2 linked regions of the Aliamphritea hakodatensis genome follow. The protein of the gene in region 2 interacts with the protein of the main gene of each other region in a pairwise test. Links are inferred from orthologs where the notes say so. Each region holds a gene or a part of one and is shown on either strand. Other genes may lie near its edges.

What was found.
Region 1: the proteins of PCI15_RS15565 (region 2) and grxD interact in binary tests that used the Escherichia coli proteins (3 or more experiments, as listed by UniProt). The link is inferred for Aliamphritea hakodatensis from one-to-one orthologs.

Annotation. Positions count from the first base shown.
Region 1 is NZ_AP025281.1:3,839,476-3,842,783, forward strand. The notes cover bases 213-3,195. They hold grxD (Grx4 family monothiol glutaredoxin), read right to left. Parts: upstream 1,879-3,195; coding sequence 1,546-1,878; downstream 213-1,545. Other genes in these bases: PCI15_RS17535 (multidrug effflux MFS transporter), read right to left, coding at 213-542; PCI15_RS17540 (peroxiredoxin), read right to left, coding at 786-1,388; PCI15_RS17550 (aspartate aminotransferase family protein), read left to right, coding at 2,202-3,195. Also shown: more of PCI15_RS17535, read right to left, coding at 1-212; more of PCI15_RS17550, read left to right, coding at 3,196-3,308. UniProt on the Escherichia coli protein: Monothiol glutaredoxin involved in the biogenesis of iron-sulfur clusters.
Region 2 is NZ_AP025281.1:3,372,725-3,375,784, forward strand. The notes cover bases 227-2,961. They hold PCI15_RS15565 (BolA family protein), read right to left. Parts: upstream 1,884-2,961; coding sequence 1,569-1,883; downstream 227-1,568. Other genes in these bases: PCI15_RS15555 (ABC transporter ATP-binding protein), read right to left, coding at 227-1,049; PCI15_RS15560 (HP1242/YdcH family protein), read right to left, coding at 1,155-1,400; PCI15_RS15570 (DUF3422 family protein), read right to left, coding at 1,893-2,961. Also shown: more of PCI15_RS15555, read right to left, coding at 1-226; more of PCI15_RS15570, read right to left, coding at 2,962-3,060. UniProt on the Escherichia coli protein: Transcriptional regulator that plays an important role in general stress response. Has many effects on cell morphology, cell growth and cell division. Acts by regulating the transcription of many genes, including dacA (PBP-5), dacC (PBP-6), ampC and mreB.

The sequences.
Region 1 (3,308 bases), 470 kb from region 2 along the record:
ATCAGGCCGATCAGCAGAATCGCCACAAAAATGTAACGCCAGTCAGCCACCCAGAGAATCAGTTGCCCGAACACCGGCGCCACCATCGGAATCACAATGAAGATGACCATAATAAAGGACATCACCCGGGCCATTTCACGTCCGGCAAACTGATCCCGGACAATCGCCACCGTGAGTATCTTGGGGGCTGCCAGCCCAAACCCCTGTAAAAACCGCCCAAGCAGCATCACATCGAGATCCTGCGCGGCGATGCTCAAAACCCCGCCAGCAATAAAGAGTGCATAGCCCACATACATCACCGGCCGGCGGCCAAAACTGTCCGAAGCGGGGCCATAACACAGCTGCCCCACAGCCATGCCAAGAAACAGGACGGAAACCACCAGTTGCACATCATTCGCATCGGTCACCTGAAGCGCGTCTCCCATCAGCGCCAGCGCCGGTAACATGGCATCAATAGCAAGGGCAACCAATGACATCATCATAGCCATCAGGGTAACAAATTCAGCGAACGGCATTTCGCCCGCAAAAGACTTATTCGGCACAGGACATCCCGTCATTCATTCATTAATGAAGTTATTAAGAAAAGTATCAGCAACAGCACCGGGGCAGAACAGCCCGGACAGCAAACACGAAAAGACCGGCTATCATACCGCAAGCAGCACAAAACCGGTCATTCTAATTCGCTATGTAGCACATGCATTTTTTACATACAGCCGACACCGCAGGCACTGAACGGCAGCCACAAAAAAACCGCCATGAAGGCGGTTTTTTAAGATACTTAAATCTTACAGCTTGTCAGCGTTGTCAGACAGGTAGCTTGCAACACCTTCAGGAGATGCAACCATACCTTCGTCACCTTCGCTCCAGCCTGCAGGGCAAACTTCACCGTTCTTCTGGTGGAACGCCAGCGCGTCAACCATACGCAGCATTTCGTCAACGTTACGGCCCAGTGGCAGATCGTTAACAACCTGGTGACGTACCAGACCGTCTTCGTCGATCAGGAAAGAACCACGGAAAGCAACGCCGCCTTCAGACTCAACGTCGTAGTCTTTGCAGATGCTGTGAGTCATGTCGGCAACCAGCGTGTATTTAACCGGACCAATACCACCCTGCTCTACAGGGGTGTTACGCCATGCGTTGTGAGAGAAGTGAGAGTCGATAGAAACACCGATTACTTCAACGCCACGCTTAGCAAATTCTTCGATACGGTGATCGAAAGCCAGCAGCTCAGAAGGACATACGAAAGTGAAGTCCAGTGGGTAGAAGAATACTACAGCTTTCTTGCCCTTAGTTGCTTCAGACAGTGTAAAAGCATCAACGATTTCACCGTTGCCCAGTACGGCTGGTGCTGTAAAGTCCGGAGCGTTCTTACCTACTAATACGGCCATGTTTAGTTCTCTCTTAAATGAATTAAAGAATACAGCGGTTTCCCGCGCACAAATTAAGTGCGGATCAGCATAGCAGATAGTTCTTATTAGACTAATTAAACGCGTCAATAAAAACGATAAAGAATATTAATTACCAGCCTGCTGATCCAACTATGACTTATTCGCTTTCAGCCTGACCCGCAGCCGCTTCAGCAATCAGTTCTTTCAGCTCGCCGCTTGCCGCCATTTCAGCAACGATGTCGCAGCCACCGATCAGCTCACCTTTTACCCACAGTTGCGGGAAGGTTGGCCAGTTAGCGTATTTTGGCAGCTCAGAGCGGATTTCCGGATTTTCCAGAATGTTCACAAACGCAAAGCGCTCGCCGCACTCCATCACCGCTTCAACTGTGCGGGAAGAAAAGCCACACTGCGGGAAACGGGGCGTGCCCTTCATGTACAGCAGAATATCATTGGATTCGATCTGCTCTTTAATGGTATCAACGACGCTCATAAGTACACCTTTAAACCTGTCAAAACTTTCGCCCGTTTCTGCGGGGGCGTTAAAAAAAACGCAAGCCTAGCATAAACCCGAGTGATTTACTCAAGAAATATTCGGCCGCCTGTCTGCCCGAATGAGCAGCTGTCTATGCTAATCCCTGTCTTTATAAATCATTGTGACACGGATCAATAAATTCAAGTCCGAAACAGCCTCATTAACAGATAAATTACGGCAAAGATTGCTAAACTTGCGTCGATTGAATAGACTTTTGCGTTTTTTCCACGCCGAGACTTCTTCTTTATTGGCGATGGGTCCATGTTGCAGAGAGGGACTTTATGTCTACACAGCCCATAATGAACACTTATGCACGCCTGTCCGTCGCCTTTGATCACGGCGAAGGTTCCTGGCTGTATGATACCGATGGCCACAAGTATCTGGACGCGCTGAGCGGCATTGCCGTTTGCGGTCTGGGTCACGCGCACCCGGCGGTTACCACCGCGATCAGCGAACAGGCCAGCCAGCTTATTCATACCTCAAACCTGTACACCATTCCGAACCAGGAACGTCTGGCCCGCCGTCTGACCCAGATCTCCGGCATGGACAGCGTCTTCTTCGGTAACTCCGGTGCAGAAGCTAACGAAGCGGCCATTAAACTGGCCCGTCGCTACGGTCACGGTAAAGGCATCGATCAGCCGGTCACAATCGTCATGGACGGTTCTTTCCATGGCCGTACGATGGCGACTCTGAGCGCCACCGGTAACCGTGCAGTCCAGGCTGGCTTTGAGCCACTGGTCAGCGGTTTTGTCCGGGCACCGTTCAATGACGTTGACGCTGTGCGTAAGATTGCTGCCAACAACCCGAACGTTGTAGCAATTCTGGTTGAACCGATTCAGGGTGAAGGCGGCGTGGTTATCCCCGCTGATGATTACCTGAACCAGTTGCGGGATATCTGCGACGAACACGACTGGCTGCTGATGCTGGATGAAGTTCAGACCGGCAACGGCCGTACCGGCAGCTACTTTGCGTACCAGCAAAACAATATTCTTCCTGATGTGGTGACCACAGCTAAAGGTCTGGGTAACGGTGTGCCGATCGGTGCCTGTCTGGCCCGTGGTAAAGCGGCTGAGATCCTGATTCCGGGTACCCACGGCTCCACATACGGTGGCAACCCGCTTTGCTGTGCCGCAGCACTGGCGGTGGTCGATACCATCACCAATGACAAGCTGGACCAGCGGGCTGCGGAACTGGGCGACCAGATTGCCGACGGTTTCCGCGATCAGCTGGGCGGTTCTGAAAGCGTTAAGGAAGTACGTAACAAAGGCATGATGATTGCCATTGAACTGAGCGAAGCCGGTTCCGAACTGGCAGTGCTTGCGAAGGTAAAAGGTGTACTGCTGAACATTACCGGTGGCGGTAAAGTGGTACGTCTGTTACCGCCTCTG
Region 2 (3,060 bases):
AACGGGTTTTCCAGATGGGGGTAGTCCGGTTCTTCTTCCAGATTCTGCAGTTCATTGATGCGGGATAAGGCCGCATTGGCGCTGTAGTAGGCATACTGAATGCCCAACAGTTCCTGCACCGGCCCCATCATGAACCACAGGTAACCAAACACGGCCATCATTTCGCCGATACTCAGGTCGGAGAACACCACCATCAGCATGGACAGGGCACGGAATAAATCGAACCCCACCAGGAACACCATAAAGCTGAACCGGCCAGCCGCCTCGCTGCGCCAGCCAAAGGCAACGGAACGGTCCCGGACCTCGGCGGCCTGATCCTGTAAGCGCTGCAGATAATGTTTTTCACGGTTGGCAGCACGGATCTGGTAAATCCCTTCCAGGACTTCAATCAGGGAACTCTGAAATGCTCCGTAGGCGGCGTTTTCATCCTTCTTCAGTTCTTTAACCCGTTTGCCCAGCACCATGGTGAAGTACACAACGATAGGATTCAGCAGCAGAATAAACAGTGCCAGTTGCCAGTGCATCCACAGCAGCACCACTGCGGTGCCGGCAATGGTCAGCCCTGCCAGCAGCAGCTTGCTCAGAGACGTACCGACAAACTGATCAATGGTATCCAGATCTACCACAAAGTGATTGCTGACTTTACCGCTGCCCAGGGTTTCGTATTTCGCCATGGAGATACGTTTAAGTTTTTGCAGCAGCCCCTGCCGGATACGGAACACCACTTCTTTGGAAATGTGGGTAAACTGCCTGCCCTGCCAGACGTTCAGCACCAGCGCGATACAGCGCAGGATGATGGTCAGCACCAGTATCGCGGTGATGTAGAGTATTGCCCCCTGCCAGGATGCAGGGAACAGTTGCTGACAGATTTCCACCAGGGTTGCCGGCTGCCCCAGCAAGACTTCATCGACCAGTAATGGCATCAGCAGGGGTAAAGGTACGCTGGCAATGGTGGCCACCAGCGCAATCAGATTAGCCTTTATCAGTTCCGGCTTATATTCACGGGCGATGGAAAAAATGTAGCGCCAGTTGTAACCGCTTGAATGCATTAATAATCCTACAAAAAAATATAACCGTTACTGACACTATAAATATAAAAAAACCCGCAATAAAGCGGGTTTGATAACGAAATCAGAATTCGGCGTATTTGGTTATCAGGCCGGCTCAGCCGTCAGCATCGCAAACAGCTGATCTTTCAGGTGCAGACGTTTGGCTTTACGGGCATTTTCTGTGTCGCTACAGACCGGCTCAGTGAGTGTCTCCATACGTTCCACCTCCTTGGTGACGTCATGATACTCATCAAACAGCCGTGAAAAGTGTGCGTTTGATATCTTTAAATCGTGGATACGCTGGCGATATTCCGGCAGTTCGTGGATCAGATCGTGGTGCTCAATGCTCATCTTCGTTCCCTTAACAGATGCTTTTGATGACTTAACTATCGCGCTGCCGGTAAAGAAAAACATTGATGTTCATCAACAATAGATGCACCTTTTCTTATCAATCTCTAAGTAAGAACTGAGACACAAAAAAAGCGCTGTGGCCGGGGCCGGAGCGCTTGTTTCTGAGGCTTACTTAGAGCCGCCCATGCAGTTAGGAGACAATGGAATCTCACCGTTTTTATCAGTCCATTCCTGTCGGGTATACAGATGCATGGAGAATGCATGGATCGGATTGTTCATCAGGCTGTCCACTGCTTTATAGACCGCCTGATGACGGGCAACCAGTCGTTTGCCGGTAAAGTCGTCAGAGACGATTGCCACTTTAAAATGGCTGTCGGTTGCCGGGCCGCTGTGCATGTGGCTTTCATTTTCAATATACAGCTGGTCCACAGCCAGTGAATCACGCAGCATGGACTCAATCTGTGCAGCAATTGTTTGTGTCATTTCACACCTTTACCCATGACCTGACCGGGAATCCGGATCATCAGCCAGTTTATTAAATTTCGAATGAATACGCCGGGTCAGCCAGGCAACCACAATGATCACCAGCGGCATGGAGATCCCCAGCGCCAGACTTTTATCGAATGAGATGCCCTGATCGTAGAGCACCCCAAGAAATATTTTCACCAGCCCGATGGTGTAATAACTGATCGCCGCAACCGATAACCCTTCTACGGTGTGTTGCATCATCAGCTGGATTTTTGAGCGCCGGTCCATGGAGCTGAGCAGTTCCTGATTCTGCCCCTGAATCGACAGATCCACCTGGGTACGCAGCATATCACTGACCCGGTCGATCCGGCGGGACAAGTCTTCCAGACGGGCGGCGACCGATTCACAGGTTTTAACCGCAGGGCCAACCCGCCGGCCGATGAATTCCTGCAAGGTCAGGTGGCCGGACACTTCGTCTTCCCGCAGTTCATCAATGTTATTAAACATGATGGCCTGATAAGCCAGGGTGGCATTAAAGCGGAAAGTAGACTGCGCCCGGTAGGCTTCAACCTGCGAGGCAATGTCCGTCAGCCGGCCAAGCAAATGCTGGGCATCTTCAAAACCTTCCTGCTGCTCCCCCTGCGCCAGGGTCTGGGTCAGCTCTGCCAGCTGCAAATCCATCTGCCGCAGTTGCGGGCTGATTGAACGGGCCAGCGGCAGGCCAAGAAGGGTCATTAAACGGTAGGTTTCAATTTCCACCAGACGCTGTACCAGACGGCCTAACTGGCTGGCACTCATCTCCCGGTTATAGACCAGAAAACGGCCGTAACCGTCATCGTGCAGCTGATAGGTGGTCCAGACCTGTACCGCCCCCTGTGAGGGCTGGCTGCCAATCAGACGCATGTCGTCGAAGTATTGCTTAACCTGCGGAATATCCGGTTCGCCGGATTCCGCTACATCCAGTACGGTGACGTGAAAGGCGGTAATGATCTGCCCTTCCAGCCCGGCCAGCCAGGCTTCCGGTAAGCCACCCACACAACTGTGGGCAAAGGGTGCTTCGGCATCATCACAACGGCTGGTAAAGGTGTAGGCTATAAACTCAAGGTGCTTTTCACGGCGCATTTGCAAGCCGTTCAGGTCCATCTGAAAAAAAGCGACGTCCTGATCCGGTGGCGCAACCCCGTAGTTTTCA